Regions from separate parts of the Hydrogenophaga sp. GW456-12-10-14-TSB4 genome, predicted to be linked through region 1. Evidence: riboswitches for the same ligand, from Rfam matches in the RefSeq annotation. Region 1 holds a riboswitch; the other holds the start of a gene.
The links. Region 1 has a riboswitch for glycine ahead of AC07ZS_RS20660 (D-amino acid dehydrogenase). Riboswitches for the same ligand answer to the same signal wherever they lie in the genome.
Positions count from the first base shown of each region.

Region 2: it holds a riboswitch for glycine, as region 1 does, so the genes downstream of both, gcvT (glycine cleavage system aminomethyltransferase GcvT) here and AC07ZS_RS20660 (D-amino acid dehydrogenase) in region 1, are expected to answer to the same signal.

Region 1 is NZ_JBWKZH010000047.1:13,110-23,008, reverse strand. Features, by position in the region: gene AC07ZS_RS20670 (M20 aminoacylase family protein) at 1-275, shown strand, start outside; gene AC07ZS_RS20665 (Bug family tripartite tricarboxylate transporter substrate binding protein) at 294-1,286, shown strand; glycine riboswitch at 1,294-1,388, shown strand; glycine riboswitch at 1,389-1,490, shown strand; gene AC07ZS_RS20660 (D-amino acid dehydrogenase) at 1,457-2,803, shown strand; partial or broken gene AC07ZS_RS20655 (electron transfer flavoprotein subunit alpha/FixB family protein) at 3,010-3,150, shown strand; gene AC07ZS_RS20650 (hypothetical protein) at 3,716-4,126, opposite strand; gene AC07ZS_RS20645 (GAF domain-containing protein) at 4,123-4,626, opposite strand; gene AC07ZS_RS20640 (sensor histidine kinase) at 4,951-6,801, opposite strand; gene AC07ZS_RS20635 (response regulator transcription factor) at 6,888-7,565, shown strand; gene AC07ZS_RS20630 (thioredoxin family protein) at 7,637-8,155, shown strand; gene AC07ZS_RS20625 (helix-turn-helix domain-containing protein) at 8,461-9,099, opposite strand; gene AC07ZS_RS20620 (ABC transporter substrate-binding protein) at 9,513-9,899, shown strand, end outside.
Region 2 is NZ_JBWKZH010000037.1:23,999-33,897, forward strand. Features, by position in the region: gene AC07ZS_RS18025 (Ivy family c-type lysozyme inhibitor) at 1-349, shown strand, start outside; gene gcvP (aminomethyl-transferring glycine dehydrogenase) at 369-3,278, opposite strand; gene gcvH (glycine cleavage system protein GcvH) at 3,308-3,676, opposite strand; gene gcvT (glycine cleavage system aminomethyltransferase GcvT) at 3,713-4,843, opposite strand; glycine riboswitch at 4,904-5,008, opposite strand; glycine riboswitch at 5,021-5,134, opposite strand; gene AC07ZS_RS18045 (hypothetical protein) at 5,166-5,660, opposite strand; gene AC07ZS_RS18050 (esterase/lipase family protein) at 5,781-7,430, opposite strand; gene AC07ZS_RS18055 (electron transfer flavoprotein-ubiquinone oxidoreductase) at 7,691-9,376, opposite strand; gene AC07ZS_RS18060 (SDR family oxidoreductase) at 9,569-9,899, shown strand, end outside.

The DNA.
Region 1 (9,899 bases):
CCGCCCGCGCCCTGGCGGTTGCGCAGGCGCATTTTCCGCCCGCACAGGTGGTGGCCCAGGGCGCCATGCTGACGGGCAGCGAAGACTTTGCCTTCATGCTCGAACGCGTGCCGGGCAGCTACCTGTTCATCGGCAACGGCGTGGGTCAGGAGCCCGGTGCGTGCATGGTGCACAACCCGGCTTACGACTTCAACGACGACAACATCGGCACCGGCGCCGCCTACTGGACAGCGCTCGTGCAAGACCTGCTTTCCGTCCCCTCCCCCCACCTCTGACCCCACTGGAGATTCCCCATGATCAGCCGCTACAAGACTTTGATGGCCGGTGTCGCCATCGCCCTGGCCAGCCTTTCGGGCGTGGCGCAGGCCCAGAGCTACCCCGCCCGGCCGGTGACCATGCTGGTGCCGTACCCGGCCGGCGGCCTGTCGGACGTCATCGCGCGCTCCGTCAACAACACGCTGGGCAAGCAGCTGGGCCAACCGGTGGTGATCGAGAACCTGGGCGGTGCGAGCGGCTCGATCGCCGCGCAGAAAGTGCTCAACAGCGCGAGCGACGGCTACCAGCTGTTCCAGGGTTCGCCGAACGAACTGATCCTGGCGCCCCTGGCCATCGCGTCCATCAAGTTCAAGAGCGAAGACTTTCGCCTGGTGCAGATGATCGCCACCGCGCAGATTGCCTTCCTGGCCCGCAAGGACATTCCCGCCAGCAACGTGGACGAGTTCCTGGAGCATGCGCGCAAGTCGGCGCAGCAGGGCCGCCCCCTGACGTACGCGAGTGTGGGCCCAGGTTCCTTCTACCACCTGCTCGGCGAGCACCTGTCCAAGGTCACCGGCATTCCGATGACCCATGTGCCCTACAAGGGTTCGGCGCCGGCCGAGCAGGACCTGATGGCCAGCCAGGTCGATTTTTTCCTGGCGCCCTATGGCAAGAAGTACGACGAGATGCACAAGCAGGGCCGCGTCAAGGTGCTGGCCATGCTCAACAGCGAACGGCTGGAGAGCGTGAAGAACTACCCGGCCATCAGCGAGAGCAAGCAACTCAAGGACTTCACCTTCAACATCTGGACCGGCTACTTCGTGAAGAAGGACACCCCGGAGCAGGTGGTGGTCGCGCTGCACAAGGCCATCACCGAAACGCTGGGTGACCCGGGCGTGCACCAGGCGCTGGAAGCCAACAGCCAGCTGCTGGCCAAACCCCTGCCGCTGGCGGCGGTGGACAAGGCCTATGCCGACGGCATCAGCCAGTTCCGCGCGATTGCCAAGTCCATTCAGCTGCAAGCGCAGTAAGCTTCACCCCTGTCGATCGGGAGAGACTGGCTTGCATGGCAGGCCGGCGCCGAAGGAGCAACCGCCCCGGAAACTCTCAGGCAAAAGGACCGGTCGACAACGCATCGCACTCTGAAGAGTGGCCGGGATTCGTCCCCCGGCCCACCGCAGGAGCAAGCCGGCCCACGCTGGTGAATCTCTCAGGTCTCAAACAGAGGGGGTCATGGTCCGCACACGGTGTGCGGGCCATGCTTTCTCTGTCTGACGGCTTTGAACGCGAGATTCACATGGCACACCTCATCGTCATCGGCGGCGGTATCACGGGCGTCACCAGCGCCTACGCCCTGGCCCGTCAGGGTCATCAAGTCACCCTCATCGAAAAGCACCGCTATGCGGGCATGGAGACCAGCCATGCCAACGGCGGGCAACTCTCTGCGTCCAACGCCGAGGTGTGGACCCATCCTTCCACCCTGGTGAAGGGTCTGAAGTGGATGTTCAAGGCCGACGCGCCCTTGCTGGTGAACCCCAGGCCCAGCTGGCACAAGCTCAGCTGGTTCGCCGAGTTTGTGGCCTCCATTCCCAAGTACCGCAACAACACCGTGGCCACCACGCGCCTGGCCATTGCCGCACGTGAGCAGCTGTTTGGCTGGGCTGAACACGAGGGCATCGATTTCGATCACAAGCAGCGCGGCATCCTGCACATCTACCGGGACCGCGCCGGCTTCGAGCACGCAGGCGAAGTGTCCAGGCTGCTGGCCCAAGGCGGCCTGTCGCGCCGCGCCGTCACACCCGACGAAATGCGCGCCATTGAACCCACGCTCCAGGGTGAGTACTTCGGTGGCTGGTACACCGAGAGCGACAGCACCGGCGACATCCACAAGTTCACCCACGGCCTGGGCCTGGCCTGCGCACGCCGGGGCGTGAGACTGATGACCGCCCAGGCCGTGTCGCGCGTGTGGAGCACCGGCGACAGGGCGCGCGTTATGCTGGCCAACGGGGAGGAGGTCGATGCTGACGGGGTGGTGATCTGCGCGGGCGTGCGCAGCCGCGCCCTCGGCGCCCAACTCGGCGACCGGCTCAATGTGTACCCGGTCAAGGGCTACTCCATCACCGTCATGCTGAATGACGAACAAAGCCAGGCCGCCGCGCCCCAGGTGAGCCTGCTCGACGACGAGACCAAGCTCGTCACGAGCCGACTGGGGTTGGACCGCTTCCGCGTGGCGGGCACGGCCGAGTTCAACGGCTACAACCTCGACATTCGCGCCGACCGCATCCGGCCGCTGGTGGACTGGGTGAACCAATGTTTCCCTGGCGTCAGCACGCGCCGGGTGGAACCCTGGGCGGGCCTGCGGCCCATGCTGCCCGACATGATGCCGCGCGTGGGTGCGGGCAGGCACGCCAACGTGTTCTACAACACCGGTCACGGCCACCTGGGCTGGACGCTGTCGGCCATCACCGCGCATCAACTGGGTGAGCACGTGGCACGGTGGGACATGCGTCGCGTCCCGCGCGCAGTGCAGGTGAGCAACATGGTCTGAACTGCGCCTCCATTCGTGCGTCGGGCTGCTTGGTTCAGGACAGCCGACTCTCCCACGCTTTCCGTCGTGCAGCACGATCGGCGCCTTCGGCGCCGATCGTCAACGAGTTGCGATCACTCGCTGCGGGTGCTTTTGCACTGGTTGTCGAATCTGAGACACTGTTCTTGTCAGCGTGGCTCATGGGACTTCCTTTCTATCGGGGGCAGGCCGTGGCCCAAGCTGCCGCGCAGATCGCGGGCGTGTCCAAGGTGAGCCACCTCGAGCACGGCCTGGCTGAGGACGTGGCCGCGCAGGTGCTCTCCATCGCATCGAACTGCAGCCACATACCGGCTCGGGCTGCACCAGGCTCATTGCGGCGGCGGCGAGCTGGCAATCGCCAAAATAAGCACGACTCGCACGGGAGAACCATAGACTGATACTGCGCGCGGCACATCCGCCGCTCGCGTGGCGCTGATGCCCCGCCGAGCAATGCAACGAGGGATTCCAGCGCAACGAGGCGACAAAGCATCCGAAGATTGCGTTTGGCATTCAAAAAAAAGGGTGGGCCTTGGTAGCCCACCCCTTGAATCACGTCAAGTTCCGCGATGAAGGAACATTTGCACCGAGGAGGAATGCGTCATTCCAACATCAGACGTGAAGTAACCAAAAAAATCACTGTCACACCGAACAAACATAGTTTGTCGGCCCGCCATTTTATCGACGGACGTTTCCATCGCGTACTTCCATAGATGCGTGTTTTCCCTCGCTTTCTGGGCGCTCATGAGCCGGATCGTCCAGCGCGTTGCGATGGCACTCGAATATCGCTTTTGTGCCACTGCTGCATCTGGTACTGGCGCTAGAAGTGCGCGGCCTCGCCGACCGTTCCGATGTGGATTGGCCGCGGAGAACTTGGAGTCGTTGGTGATCGAGAATTCAGCCAGCGGGTAGCGCCACTGCTGCGGACCAGAGTTGCTCAACCGTGTGCACTACATCGCGTAAACGAAATGGTTGCAACAACAGTCGACGCACATCGAGTTCTTTCAGCGTCGCCACGAGTCCCGCGTCAGCAGCGTGCACCATCACCGCAACCGGGATATTGGCCTCGCACTTAAAGTCGCCCGCACGCAAGCGCGTGAGCAACGCCAGTGCTGCGTCGCGCTCGGCTAGCGAAAGCAGCAGGCCGTGCTCCGCGTTGCTCTGCATCCATTTTTCTCCCTGGGCGATGCTGGTCGCCTGCTGCAGCCGAACCAGTTGTAGCTCACGGCACACCGAGGCCACCGTGCCACGCACCAAACCATCGGGTTCGATCAGCAGCACCTGCGGCCGGTCCGCAGCGGCGCTCACGACACCGCCTCCTCGCGCCGGAACAGCTCCTCCACCACCAGGTCGCGCAGGCCGTTGAGGATGGCCTCGTCCAGCTTGTCGAACTCGCGCGGGCGCCGGTCCATGATGCACAGGGTGCCCACCACCTGCCCGTAAGGCAGGCGCAGCAGCGCCCCGGCGTAGAAGCGCACATAGGGTTGACCCACCACCATGGGGTTGTCGGCAAAGCGCGGATCGGCCAGCGCGTCGGGCACGATCAAGGTCTTCGCCATCGCCACCGCGTGGCCGCAGAAGGAGATGTCGCGCGGCGTTTCCTGCACGTCATCCATGCCAAAGGACGATTTGCACCACTGTCGATCCTGGTCAACCAGCGAGACCTGCGCGATGGGCACGTTGAACTCTTTAGCCGCGAAGGCTGAGATGCGGTCAAAACGCTCCTCGGGCGGTGTGTCCAGGATCACCAAGTCGCGCAGCGCCTTCAGGCGCTTGGCTTCGTTGTGTGGCAAAGGTGGCTTGATCATGCAAGATTCAGACAAGCGAATCGGTTTATGGCGTCACGGATTCATTCAACGTTGCGCTTCATCGGAACGCGGCAGGTACTTGCTTGAATCACACTTGCAACCTGCGGACAGCTTCCAGTAGAAGGCGCCAAGTTGGTGTGTTGCGCACACGAACTTCAATTTTGTGGGTTCTGAAAATATCAAAATCGAGTTTGGGGCAGTCTGAGCAAACCTGAGCAACTAAGGCAAGAATGCCGATGGCGTTGTGAAAGTAAAACAGTCACATCTGCAGATGTGATTTGCGCCCAACCTGCCATCAACACGTCATAGCGGGGATCTCTATCCTCAATCGGACGAGGCTAGCGCAGGCAGCAGAACCTTGAAGGTCGTGACGCCTGAATCGCACTGCACTTCGACTCGCCCGCCGTGCGCGTCGATGATTCTCTTGACCAGAAACAACCCCAGACCAGCGCCCGTTTTGCCCCGTGCCGCCCGGCCTCTGTAATATTTCTGGAACAAAAATGGCCGTTCTTCGAGCGGAATGTTTTCGCCACGATTCACAACACGAACGGTAAGCCCGCCTTGTCCGTTGCCGCGAACCATGACATCGATGACAGTGCTGGCGCGAGAGTGCCGAATCGCATTGGTGATTAGATTGCGAAACGCCACCTGCAGCATATCGAGGTCACAGGCGTAATCCTCAGGCAATGCCTTTGTGGTCAGCTTAATCCTGTCCTCAGGCCACTCGGAGACGAGTTCCTTGAAAAAACTTGGCATGGCGCACCGTCGGATACGTATCGATCGCTCGGAGCTGTCCATTCGTTCGGCGGTAAGGTAGTTGTCCATCAACTCCGCCATGCGCCGGCTCGCTGCCGTGATGTTGGTGCAACGCCTCAGCGACTTCTCGACAGGCGCATCCAGATGCGCCGCGAGCTGCTGCGCAGAGGCACCGATGATTGCCAGCGGTGTGCGAAGCTCGTGGGACACCATGGCGACGAAATCTCGCTGTTCTTGGCGGGCCGCCTGTTCCACACGCAAGGCTATGCGCAGGGCGTTGTAGCGGTACACGATGAACAAGCACATCACAATCATGTGCAGCACGGAGCCCACCTGGATGCTGTAGTCGGTCACGAGTCCCGGCTCCAACCATCCCAGGTTGCGCAAGTACCGGATGAGAACCCCCAGATAAAAAATTGCGAAGGCGATCAAATAAAAGCGCGCCGGTGCATGGCCGCGCCACACCAAGACGATGGAGGCTCCGGACAACAGCATGATCCAGGCCATCGAGACTACCTGGCTCGTGCCCACGCCAGCGGCGTATTGGCCCGCGATAACCAGCAGGCTCGTCCCGACGGAAACGGCGGCCGCTCCCCTGAGCAGGAAGCGATTGAGGCGCGGCATGACCTGGTCGAGTCCCAGCAGCACTGAAGAAAACCGGGTGCTCACGAACACCACGGCGCAAATCGAGATGCCAAGAATGGGCGTCGCCAGATCGGAGTTCCAGTCCAGGGCATTCTGAAGGTACCCCATCGTCATCAAGACGCCCAAGAAATTCAGGGCCGCGTAAGGCACGTACCACCCGCTGAGTGCCTCCCGTGTCCATTGCCAGAACAAGAACTGGATAAGGATCACCAGCCCATAGAGGCCGAAGTAGCCACCCCAGAGCAAGGCCTCGTCGCGAGCGCTTGCATAGAAGAGTTCCGCCTCCCACAGCCGCAAGCCCGTGGACAGCGAATTCCTGCTCGCTAGGCGCACCATGACTTCATGCCTACCGGGTGGCAAGTCGAGACGAAACGCAGGGCTGCGTGTGTCCAGCGGCCAAGCGCTGCGCTTGACGTTGCGCCCGGCCACCTGCATATGCCACTCGCCAGCTGCATCGCGCTGGAAAAAGCGCACATCTTCCAGCAGCGTATTGCGCAGTTCAAGCCGCCACGATGGGGCGTTGGTTGCTTGAATGACCTCAAACCGCAGCCAGATGGCATCCGAAGTAAAGCCCGCGTTCGGGGAGCCGGGCAATGCCTGCCATCCCGCCGCAGTCTCCGCCTCCTGGACCCGCAGGCGGCCGCCCGCATCGATGAGCCACGCCATCCGGCCATGCAGCGGGATCATGCCTACTGACCGATCGAGCACGACTGGTGGCTGTGCGTGTGCGATGCCGCAAAACAGAAACATGAAGAGGAGAATTCGCAGCAGCATGGGGAAAGGATGGTACGCGGTCCGCCTCGACAGTCCGAACTGAAGAGCCAGGGTTGCCGCGAAATCATGCAATAGACTTGTGCCGCATGGCGTCCCTTATCCTGCTCGAAGATGAACCGGTACTGCGCGAGGAATTGTCCGAGTTCCTTGTCGAAGCGGGGCATGAGATGGTCTCTGTCGGAACGATCGAAGAGTTCCGACATGCGTTCGTGCCTGGTCTGCACCCTATCGCGATCGTCGACCTCGGCCTGCCCGATGGCGATGGACTCGATCTTATTGCTGAGCTGCGCGCTACCGGCCACCGGCTGGGCATCATCGTGTTGACGGCGCGCGACGCGATGCCATACAAGGTTGCCGGCCTGGCGGGCGGCGCCGACCACTATCTGCCAAAAACAGCCGAATTGGGCGAACTCACGGCCACTGTCTCAGCCCTCGCCCGCCGCCTGGACATCCAGGAGAAGCCCCGCTGGATACTGCAAGGTGCCCCAAGACAACTTGTGCCGCCCGGCTTTGAGCCAATTCCCCTGTCCGGTCAAGACTACGCGGTGCTGCGAGCGCTGGCCATCGGCGGTGACTGTGTCACCCGCGAGGCGATCGTCAAGGCCTTGGATGAAGACTGGTTCCAATATGACCAGCGGCGGCTGGACACCCAGATGCGCCGCTTGCGCCGCAAGGTTGAAGAGGCCTGCGGCTTGAATCTCCCCGTTAGCACGATCCGAGGGATTGGATTTCGGTTTCACGACGCCGTCGACGTTCGACCATAGTTGCTCAGGTTTGCTCAGACTGCGCGGAGCGCGTGTTTGTTACTTTCAAGCCGAAGTAACAAACCAAAGGAATGGACGTGTGCACCACGCGAGTCCAGGTCGTGCGGACGCCGGGCACTGTCTGCGAAAACCCCGCTCGTTCTCAAATGCGGCCCGAGGCCAGAATCTTGCGTCAGCAGGTCCCAGGCTGCGCGGCGGCCAGCGACGTGCGTCAGAGCTGCGAACAGATCCACGGCGGCTGCGAACCCGATTCAGTGCTGCCACCACCAGCCTCGCTAACCGACTCAACCTTCAACTGTTTCATCGCGCGCACTGGGTCTCCGATACTTGTGAAGTTCTCGGCAACTTGGTGCGAACTGTCTAGGTCACTGGCGCCGCATTTCGAAGCCGCTGCAGCACAACTGCTTCATGTACGTTTCGCCAACGTCGATATCGATGCCAACCCCCAGGCCACTCGAGCCAACGCCGTCCGAAGCGTCCCAACTCTCATCTTGTACCGCAATGGCAAAGAGTTGGCTCGACATTCAGGGGCAATGCTAATGAACGTAATGAAGCACTGGGTACAAGCTAGCTTGATCATCGAAACATGAAAGAGCCCATCGCTTCAAGATGTGCGTGCCTGTGGGGCCATGAAGCAAATACCCTTGCCACAGCGCTCCGATGGAGCGCGCTGTGTGCCGAAATAGTGCCGACAACATTCGGCAAGCCCTATTGAAGGATTTGCGGCATCCACAATCTGGTGGCTTTCCAAGCCCATCCATTGATCTCAGGCCTCACTGCGCTTTGAGTCTCCCGACTCAGCGCTCTTTTTCCAATCGTGGTTGCCCTCATCTGCAAATATGTGAAGCGATGAGGCAACATCACATTTGCGTCTTCATGTAGAAGTCACGTCATGTCAACACGGCTGCGCATCTCTCACTGCGATCCATTCCTTGTTGGTGCGCTCCACGCCGACGACGACCTCACTGGCCGCTGATGTCCAGCGCTGGGAATAGCGTGGTCGTGCCGTGCGCTCGTGGTCATGGGTGCATCGCCGGGGAGTACCGGGCGCCTGCAGAAATGTGCTCGCCCCTCTTGACCCGCGGGCTAATGGGTGGCTCTTCTCGCCGACGCACAGCACCATGGCCTTGAGCGGCGGGTCCTGGTACAGCCCGGCGATGTCGCGCACCTTCTCGACAACCGGCGGATCGCTGGAGCGTTTGAAGGTTTTTTGCCGATAGGGCTGCAGGCCGAATGCGCGCCAGATGCGAGAGACCGCCGTTTGTGACCGGCCGGCTTCGCGCCTCATGGCGCGCGTACTCCAATGCGTTGCGGCGTCTGACACGCTCTCCAGCGTCTCGGCCATCACGGCGTCCACATGCGCATCGTCGATCGTGCGCGGTGCACCGGGTCGAGGGGCATCGAGCAGTCCGTCCAGCCGATGTTCCACGAATCGGGTACGCCACTTCGAGACGGTCTGAGGCGTCACCCGTTGCCGGCTGGTAACCACCTTCTTGTCGATGCCTTTGGCGCAGGTCAAAAACTGCGTGCCCACAACGCCAGCGCTTGTGCGGTTTGGTGCCGCAATGTCAGTGCCGTGAACTGCTCATGCTCGTCCTCGGTCAACACCAACTCGGTCTTGGGTCTTCCACGCATCGCCACCTAACTCAAGACACCACACGTTGGTCTTCTTGACTTCTCCCATGAGGGGGTGTTTGGCCGATCTGTTGCCGGAGCGTTCAGATTGACCAAAGCGGCCGCGCCAGACGCACAAGGTGGTGCGGCACTGCATGCGCCAGACATGCTGGTTTCTCTAATGAGATATCCCCCGGCGGCAGGGGGACAAGAAGAAATCTTCGCTCTTTCTGCTTTTGGTTGATACGATTTGTTTGGAATGCGCAAACACGTTCCGCATACGGAACAATTGGAATTCGCCGTCCTCAACGGAACTCGAAAAAGGAAATCGCCATGAACATGCCTGATTCGTTTCGCGCCGCCACTGTCGGTTCACACCTGCTCCAGGGTGTGGCTGCCGTGTTGCTGGCCGTGTCGACCCATGGGGTCCGAGCGCAGCCCGTGGCGGATCTGTGCAGCAAGATCGATTTCCAGAAACCGCCCGCCCAGCCGGTGCCCATTCGGTATGGGCTAACGGGTGGGGGCGAAGAACCTTTGGCACTGCTGTGGGCGGACAAGGACAAATATCCCAACCAGGGCAAGTTCTATGTGTTGGACCACAAGCTGTTTGCGCCCAATGACCGGATGACCGCCGTGCAGGCCGGGCAGCTCGACGCCGGCTCCATCAGCCTAACCGCGTTGATCACGGCGGTGCGCGTCGGCATCGATGTGCGTGCTGTG
Region 2 (9,899 bases), on a different contig from region 1:
CACGGCCCGGCACCCCTCGGAGCTGATCCGCGACCCGCGTTTCAAGCCGGCCTACCTCAAGGCCCTGGGGCCGCTGGCGCGCAACGGCTGGATGGCCGAGATGACCGGCCCGGCGCCGGATCTTTCGCGCCAGCGCATCGGCGGGGTGGACTACACGGTGGCGGCGTTCTGCAAGCCGCACGACTGTGCCGACAACAACGCGGTGCTGCTGTACGACGCGGCGCAGGGCCGCGTGTACGGCCTGGTGCACCAGAACCAGCAGCAGCGGAGCTTCGGCCAGCCGCCGGGGCCGCTGTTGATCGACCTGCACGCGATCTGGCGCCGCGAGTGGCGCCCGGGCGGCAAGTGAGCGGGGTGAGCCGCCGCGCTCAGTCGCCTGCGTAGTCGCTCAGCGGCACGCAGCTGCAGAACAGGTTGCGGTCTCCGTAGACGTTGTCCACGCGGCCCACGGGTGGCCAGTACTTGGCGTGGGCCCGGGTGGAGGCGCTGGCGGCGCCCACGTCGCGCGCATAGGGGTGCGGCCAGTCGGCCTTCATGAGGCTGGGGGCGGTGTGCGGCGCGTTCTTCAGCGGGTTGTCGTCCTGCGGCCAGACGCCGTTTTCCACCTGCCGGATCTCTTCGCGGATGGCGATCATGGCCTCGATGAAGCGGTCCAGCTCGTCCAGCGTTTCGCTTTCCGTGGGTTCCACCATGAGGGTGTTGGCCACGGGGAAGGAGAGCGTGGGAGCGTGGAAGCCGTAGTCCATCAGGCGCTTGGCCACGTCTTCGGCCATCACGCCGCTGGTGTCCTTGAGCGGGCGCAGGTCCAGGATGCACTCGTGCGCCACGTGGCCGTTGGCGCTGGCGTACAGCGTGGGGTAGTGCGGTGCGAGGCGCTTGCTGATGTAGTTGGCGGCGAGGATGGCGGCCTCGGTGGCGTGCTGCAGGCCTTCCGCGCCCATCATGCGGATGTACATCCAGCTGATGGGCAGCACGGCCGCGTTGCCCAGCGGCGCAGCGCTGATGGCGCCCACGCCGTTCACCGGCAGGCCGCCGGCGGCATGGCCGGGCAGGAAGGGCACGAGGTCTTCCACCACGCAGACCGGGCCCACACCCGGGCCGCCGCCGCCGTGCGGGATGCAGAAGGTCTTGTGCAGGTTGAGGTGGCTCACGTCGCCGCCGAACTCACCCGGCGCGGCCACGCCCACCAGGGCGTTCATGTTGGCGCCGTCCACGTAGACGCGCCCGCCGTGCTGGTGCACCAGCGCGCAGAGTTCCTTCACGGTGGTCTCGAACACGCCGTGGGTGCTGGGGTAGGTGATCATCACGGCGGCCAGGTTGGCGCTGTGCTGTTCGCACCTGGCCTTGAGGTCGGCCATGTCCACGTTGCCGTTGTCGTCGCACTTGGTGACGACGACCTGCATGCCCACCATCTGCGCGCTGGCAGGGTTGGTGCCGTGCGCGCTGCTGGGGATGAGGCAGATGTTGCGGTGGCTTTCACCGCGCGAGGCGTGGTAGGCCTGGATCACCAGCAGGCCGGCGTACTCGCCCTGCGAGCCGGCGTTGGGCTGCAGGCTGATGCCGGCGTAGCCGGTGGCCTGGCAGAGCCAGTCGCGCAGTTGTTCGTCGAGCAGCTGGTAGCCTTGCAGCTGGTCGGCCGGGGCGAAGGGGTGCACGTTCGCGAACTCCGGCCAGGTGATGGGGATCATCTCGCTGGTGGCGTTGAGCTTCATGGTGCAGGAGCCCAGCGGGATCATGCTGCGGTCGAGCGCGAGGTCCTTGTCGGACAGCGCGCGGATGTAGCGCAGCATGCCGGTTTCGCTGTGGTGGGTGTTGAACACCGGGTGCGTGAGGAAGTCGCTGGTGCGGCGCAGCTCGGCGGGGATGAGCGGCTCAACGCCTTTCTCGAAGGTGTCGAAGACGGGCAGGGCCTGGCCGTCCTTGGCGAAGATCTTCCAGAGCAGGGCGATGTCGTCGCGGGTGGTGGTTTCGTCGAGCGAGACGATGAGGTACTCGCCCCAGGCCTTGCGCAGGTTGACGCCCTGGGCCACGGCGCGGGCCAGGAGGGCGTCGGTCTGGTCTTTGGTGTGCAGGGCGAGGGTGTCGAACACGCCTTGCTCGCCGTGGTGGGTGTCGCGGTGGCCGAGCTGCTCCAGGCCGCTGGCGAGGATGGCGGTGTAGGCGGCCACGCGGTTGGCGATGCGCTTGAGGCCCTGGGGGCCGTGGTACACGGCGTACATGCTGGCGACCACGGCGGGCAGCACCTGCGCGGTGCAGATGTTGCTGGTGGCTTTTTCGCGGCGGATGTGCTGCTCGCGCGTCTGCAGCGCGAGGCGGTAGGCGGGCTGGCCGTGCACGTCCACGCTCACGCCGACCAGGCGGCCCGGCAGCGAGCGCTTGAACTCGTCGCGACAGGCCATGTAGCCGGCGTGCGGGCCGCCCGCACCCATGGGCATGCCGAAGCGCTGGGTGGTGCCGACGACGATGTCCGCGCCCATCTCGCCGGGCGGCTTGAGCAGGGTGAGGGCGAGCAGGTCGGCGGCGACGATGAAGGCGGCCTGCTTGCCGTGCACGGTGGCGGCGTCTTTCGTCCAGTCGTGCAGCCAGCCGCTGGAGGCGGGGTACTGGGTGAAGGCGGCGAAGTAGTCGTCTGCCGCGAGCAGGGCGGCCCATTCCTCGCCGGACTGGGCGATCTTCACCGTGAGGCCCAGGGGCTTGGCGCGGGTCTGCACCACTTCGATGATCTGCGGGTGCACGTCGCCCGACACCACGAAGGTGTTGCCCTTGCTTTTCACCGAGCGCTTGGCCAGGGTCATTGCCTCGGCGGCGGCGGTGGCTTCGTCGAGCATGGAGGCGTTGGCGATGGCCATGCCGGTGAGGTCGCTCACCATGGTCTGGAAGTTGACCAGGGCTTCCATGCGGCCTTGCGAGATTTCGGCCTGGTAGGGCGTGTAGGCGGTGTACCAGGCGGGGTTTTCCAGCACGTTGCGCAGGATCACGCCGGGCGTGAGCGTGCCGTGGTAGCCCTGGCCGATGAAGCTCTTGAAGACCTTGTTCTTCTGCGCCAGCGCCTTGAGTTCGGCCAGTGCCGCGGCCTCGGTGACGGCCGGCGGCAGCTGCATGCCTTGGCTGCGCGCGATGCTGCGGGGCACGATGCCGTCGATCAGCGCGCGGCGCGAGGCCTCGCCGATGACCGAGAGCATGAGGGCCTCGTCGGCCTCGCCGATGCCGATGTGGCGTGCCACGAATTCAGACGGGTTTTCGAGTTCACCGAGGGGTTTGACAGACGGCATCAGCATGGGAGGCTCCGGCGCGGGAAGAGAAAGGGTCAGTTGGCCGCGAAGGCGTTGTAGGCGGTTTCGTCGAGCAGGGCATCGACCTGGGCCGGGTCGGACAGCTTGACCTTGAAGAACCAGCCGGCCTTGAGCGGGTCGCTGTTGGCCAGCGAGGGGTCGGCGCGCAGGGCTTCGTTGACTTCGGTGATCTCGCCGCTGATGGGCATGTACACGTCGGCGGCCGCTTTCACGGACTCGACCACGCCGGCCACTTCCTTCTGCGCGAAGGTCTTGCCGACTTCGGGCAGGTCGACGAACACCACGTCGCCCAGCGCGTCCTGCGCGTGCACGGTGATGCCGACGGTGGCGATGCCGCCGTCAACGGTGATCCATTCGTGGTCTTCGGTGTACTTGGTGGTCATGGAAAAGCTCCTGAAAAAGAGGGAAACAAAAAGGGGTCAACCGCGGAAGTATCGGTTGGGCACGAAGGGCATGGCGCTGACCTGCATGGGCACGGGCTTGCCGCGCACCATGGCCACCACGTTGGTGCCGATGGCGGCGTGTTCGGGGGTGACGTAGCCGATGGCGACGGGCTTGTTGGCGCTGGGGCCGATGAGGCCGCTGGAGGTCTTGCCGATCACCTCGCCGCTGGTGTTCTGCAGTTCGACGTTTTCGCGCACGGGCACCCATTCCTGGGCGATCAGGCCCACGCGCTTGCGCGCCAGGGGCTCGCTGCCGTCGAGTTGCGCGAGCACACGGGCCGCGCCGGGGAAACCACCCGCGCGTTCGCCGCCGGTGCGGCGCACCTTCTGCATGGCCCAGTTGAGCCCGGCTTCCACCGGGGTGGTGGTGGTGTCGATGTCGTTGCCGTAGAGGCACAGGCCGGCTTCGAGGCGCAGGGAGTTGCGCGCGCCCAGGCCGATGGGCATGACCTCGGGCTGGGCCAGCAGGGTGCGCACAAACTGGTCGGCGCGGTCGCCGGGCAGGGAGATCTCGAAGCCGTCTTCGCCGGTGTAGCCGCTGCGGGTGATGAAGAGGTCGGCGCCGTGCCACTGGAAGGGCGAGCCGGTCATGAAGACGAGCTTTTCGACGCCGGGCACGAGGCGCTGCAGCACGTCCACCGCCAGCGGGCCCTGCAGGGCGAGCAGGGCGCGGTCGGGCAGGGGGATGACTTCGCAGCGCGAGCCGATGCGCGCCTGGATGTGCGCAATGTCGCCGGCCTTGCAGGCGCCGTTGACGATGACGAAGAGGTCGTGCCCCCGGTTGACGAACATCAGGTCGTCGATGATGCCGCCCTCGTCGTTGAGCAGCAGGCCGTAGCGCTGCTTGCCCACGCCCAGGCCGATCACGTCCACCGGCATGAGGGTCTCGAAGGCGGCCGGGGCGTCGGGCCCGACCAGGCGCAGCTGGCCCATGTGCGAGACGTCGAACAGGCCGGCGGCCTTGCGGGTGTGGTGGTGCTCGGCCATGAGGCCGGTGGGGTACTGCACCGGCATGTCGTAGCCGGCGAAGGGCACCATGCGGGCGCCGAGTTCGAGGTGGAGCTTGTGCAGCGGGGTCTGGAGGAGCGGGGCGGCGGCAGCTGGCACGGCAAAGGCTTTCAGGCAAGGGGGCAGGCCCCGACGGGGGCGAAACACGGTTCATCCGTGCGCTGCCCCACTGTCCGCTTTACCTGAGAGATTCACGCGGGCGATGCCGCGCTTGCTCCTTCGGTGGGCCGCTTCGAGGAACGGCCTCTCTCCAGGGGGGTACACCGGCCTTTCGGCCCGTGTTTGCCAGTCCTTTTGCCTGAGCGTTCAGGGCACCCGGTGTGCGGTGCCGCCTGCGCCTTCGGCGAGCCTTTCCGGTGACCGGATCGGCTTCTCTCCTGACCGCGCGAGTGTATCGCACGGCGGCGGGCGGGCCGGCGTTTCAGGGCGTTTCCAGGGCCGATTCGGGCAGCAGGCGGGCCAGCCGCTGGCCGATGCCGTCGGCGCGTTCGCTGCCGGCCAGGCGCTCCACGTCGGCCATCATGGCGCGGCTGACGACCAGCATCTCCCGCACGTCACGCGCCTCGCGCAGGGCGTCGCGGTAGCGCTGGGCCATGGCCTTGTCGCGCGGGGCGAACATGCGCTCGCTCAGGTCGAACAGGAACATGCGCGCGCTGGCGACCGAGCGCGGGCCGGAGAAGGCATCGGCCGAGACCGCCGGCGCGGCGGCGGGGGGCGGTGCGGGCGGCTCGTCCACCAGGTAGCCGCGCGCGACCAGGTCGGCCGCGAGCGCGGGCCCCTGGCCCTCGAACAGGGCGAACAGCTCGGCATCGGGTTTGCGGCCGTCGGCCAGCAGCAGCAGGGCGCGCTCGCGCTGGGCGAGCTGGCGTTGTCCCGGCCGCAGCTCGGCCCGGCCCTTCTGGGTCTTGTTCAGCATGGGTCCAGCGTGTGTGAAGGAGCCCGCACTGTGGCGACGCGATGTGACGTCCCGGTGAAATGCCGGGCATGAGAGGCCGCGCGGTGGCGGCTGGCGGCTGAACGGGCCCGGTGTCCGGACCTATTCCTCGCTGTCGTCCTCGATGTCCGGGTTCCAGGCGGAAATGACGAACCTCAATTGCCCTTTGGCCCCCGGGTGCGATGGCTTGACCGCGCCCTGGTTGTCCACCGTGTGGGCATCAAAGGGAATCCGGACCTCCACGCGCCCGTCTCCCAGTGGTGCGATGGGCAGCTCCGTGGCGGCATTGACGATGCCCGTGCCTTGCCAGGCGTACTTGACGGTCCAGTTGGGCTGCGTCTTGGTGGGGCTGGTCATTTCCAGGATAAGGGCGTCCCGGAACAGGTAGCCTCCCTCGTAGTGTTCGTTCACCCACAGGCGCCGTTCGATTTCGTAGTCGGGCACGCGGATACCGAATTCCATGCCATAGGCGAGCGAGCGCCGCTTGGGGTTGACCCGGGCGCGATTGGCCAGAAACACGCTGGAGAGGTAGTGCTGGCGCTCCTTCTTCCACTCGGAATGCGGCACGCAGGCCACGGAATCTTCCTCCGCCGTCCGCCGCGTGAGGTACCAGAACTTGCCGCGCGGAGAGGCGCGCATTTCCATCTGGTACAGCGCGTCGACCCTCTGACCGGCGTCTTCCTGCGTCTGCACGCCCTTGGGGAGGCGCATCTCCTCCAGATCGACCCAGATGTCGACACGCACGTCGCCAAAGAGGAAACGCGCGAGGTTCTGAAAGGCCTCTTCGCTGTTCACGATGCCGAACATGCCGGAGTGGGAGCGGTACGCAAAGGCCTTGGCGCAAGGCTCACCGACGCTGCCATCGCCGTTGAGCCCGTGCAGGGTGGCGTTGGCGATCCGGACCAGTCCGTCGCTCCCGTTGCCCACGAAGGTGCGTGCGAGGCCAGCGGCGGTGTCGTAGTCCGATCGGTTGGTACCTACCATGCAGAAGATCTTGCGCGAAGGGAAGGTCGACTCCGGCACCAAGTCCACCCGTTTGTGCTTCTTGTAGGCGGCTTTGAGATCCAGGTAGCTGCTCATCCGCTCAGAGCGGTTGAAGTTGCTGATGTCGAGCGCGCTCAGCCAGGAAGGAACGTTCTGCCCCATCACGTCGATCCCGTTGTGCGGCGAGGCGTAGGTGAACAGCTTGTCGATGTGCTTGCGCGTGCTGCGGGTGTCCAGTTGGGGGTTTTGCAGGAATGCCCTGCACACCAGGCCTCCCATGGAATGGGCGACCAGGTAGCAGCGGAAGCGCGCTTCGGTCATCTGGTTGGCGGGGTTCACGCAGACCAGGTACCGGACCCTCTCCACCAGTTCACTGAGCCTCGTCGCGAACGTTTCGATGCCCGGCGTGACGCCATCGCCCAGCAACTCGGAGGCCGAGTCGTAGTAGCGGTAGATGACGATGGATCGCCCATTCAGCTTGTTGCCCGTGGGTTCGCCCTGTGCTGTGGTTTCCCACTCGGGGTCGACGATGTCGTAGCCGTCTTCGTAGACATCGCTGTAGCCGAAGTCCGACGCCAGCCGCACGATCGGAGATTCAAAGACGTGCTTGCGGGGTTTTGCCTTGATGTCCGGCACGGCGCGGAAAACCGTTGATCCGAGGTTGAAGCCGCAGAACGGGTCCGCTGTGGTCTGTTCGATTTCTCCCCGTGTCATCGCGTAACCGCGCACATAGATGATGGGGAAATAGGGGGCCTTGATGACTGACATGTTCTGTCCTCATGGATCGGCGGGCTTGGCGGCGGGGCAAGCGATGACACACAGGTGGGTCAGACGGGCAGTGTGTGACAAAGCCCTGGCCATATCCATTCCACAAATGGGAGTAGACAACGTCAGTCCACCATGCTATCCAAGCGCATCCGCTCGGTTGGCAATGGCGGTACCGATTGGGCTTCTGCTCTTGGCGAGCGTTTGGCGTGAACAAATAAAAAGCCGCCCGCAGGCGGCTTTTCCAGTCAACGGCAAGCCGTTCACATGCCGGCGTAGTTCGGACCGCCGCCGCCTTCGGGCGTGACCCAGACGATGTTCTGCGTCGGGTCCTTGATGTCGCAGGTCTTGCAGTGCACGCAGTTCTGCGCGTTGATCTGCAGGCGGTCGGTGTTGTCGGGGTTCTTCACGAATTCGTACACGCCGGCCGGGCAGTAGCGGGCTTCGGGGCCGGCGTACTTGGCCAGATTGATCTTCACCGGCACGCTGGCGTCCTTGAGCGTGAGGTGGGCCGGCTGGTGTTCTTCGTGGTTGGTGTTGCTGACGAACACGCTGCCCAGGCGGTCGAAGGTGAGCTTGCCGTCGGGCTTGGGGTAGACAATTTGCTCGCACTCGGCGGCCGGCTTGAGGTAGAGGTGGTCGGCCTTCTCGCGGTGCAGCGACCACGGCGGCGCCTTGAAACCCAGGCGGGGCAGCAGCCAGTGTTCGACGCCGACCATGAGGCCGCCGACGATGTTGCCGTACTTGAACCAGGACTTGAAGTTGCGCGAGGCGTCCAGCTCTTCGCGCAGCCAGCTCTTGTCGAAGGCGGCGGGGTAGGCCTTGAGTTCGTCGTGCTGGCGACCGGCCTGCACGGCCTCGAAGGCGGCTTCGGCGCAGAGCATGCCGCTCTTGATGGCGGCATGGCTGCCCTTGATGCGCGCGCCGTTGAGGTAGCCGGCGTCGCAGCCCACCAGGGCGCCGCCGGGGAAGGTGGTCTGCGGCAGGCTCATCAGGCCGCCGGTGGTGATGGCGCGCGCGCCGTAGCTGATGCGTTTGCCACCTTCGAGGAAGGCGCGGATGCGCGGGTGCGTCTTCCAGCGCTGCATTTCCTCGAACGGGCTGAGCCAGGGGTTGCTGTAGTTCAGGCCGGTGACGAGGCCCAGGGTGACCTTGTTGTCTTCCAGGTGGTACATGAAGCCGCCGCCGTAGGTGTCGTCCTTCATCGGCCAGCCGGCGGTGTGGATCACCAGGCCGGCCTGGTGCTTGGCGGGGTCGATTTCCCAGAGTTCCTTCACGCCGATGGCGTAGGCCTGGGGGTCCTTGCCTTCGTCCAGGTGGAACTTGGCGATCAGGCGCTTGCCCAGGTGGCCGCGCGCACCTTCGGCGAACACGGTGTACTTGGCGTGCAGTTCCATGCCGAGCTGGAAGTTGTCGGTCGGCTCGCCGTCCTTGCCCACGCCCAGGTTGCCGGTGGCCACGCCCTTGACGGAGCCGTCGTCGTTGTAGAGCACCTCGGCGGCAGCGAAGCCGGGGAAGATCTCCACGCCCAGGTTCTCGGCCTGCTGGCCCAGCCACTTGACCACGTTGCCCAGGCCGACGACGTAGTTGCCCTCGTTGTGGAAGTTGTTGGGGATGAGGAATTTCGGGGTGTCGATGGCGCCTTTTTCGGTCAGCCAGAGCAGCTTGTCGTCGGTCACGGGCTGGTTGAGCGGCGCGCCGTCGGCTTTCCAGTTGGGCAGCAGTTCGTTGAGCGCCTTGGGGTCCATCACCGCGCCGCTGAGGATGTGCGCGCCGGGCTCGGAGCCTTTTTCGAGCACGCAGACGTTGATGTCGCCGCCTTTTTCGGCCGCGATCTGCTTGAGCCGGATCGCGGTGGCCAAGCCGCCGGGGCCGCCACCGACCACGACCACGTCGTACTCCATGGCTTCGCGCGGGCCGTAGGTGCTGAGGATTTCTTCGGGAGTCATGTAGAGGGTCTCGCTCTGTCAGGCCAGGGGCCCGGGGGGATTTTCATGACGGCAATGCATGGAGTCATGCCGGTGTCGTGGTCGGGACCGATTTTAGTGGCCCAGGGAGCACAATCCCGTCACATGGGCCCCCGTCGGCCCGGGCGGGGCCCCAGAGCCCGCAGAATCAACCCATTTAGAGGAGGTTCTCTCATGGCATACAGCCTGGACTTGTCGGGCCGCGTGGCCCTGATCACCGGCGCATCCGGTGGGCTCGGTGAGCAGTTCGCCAAGACCTTGGCGCGCGCGGGAGCGGCGGTGGTGCTGGCCAGCCGCCGCACCGACCGCCTGATGGCGCTGCGCGCCCACATCGAGGCCGCCGGCGGCGACGCGCATGTGGTGGCGATGGACGTGACGGACACGGCGTCCATCAAGGCGGCCGTGGCGCACGCCGAAACCGAGGTCGGCGCGATCGACATCCTGGTCAACAACTCGGGCGTGAGCACCACGCAGCGCCTGCAGGACGTGACGGAGGAAGACTACG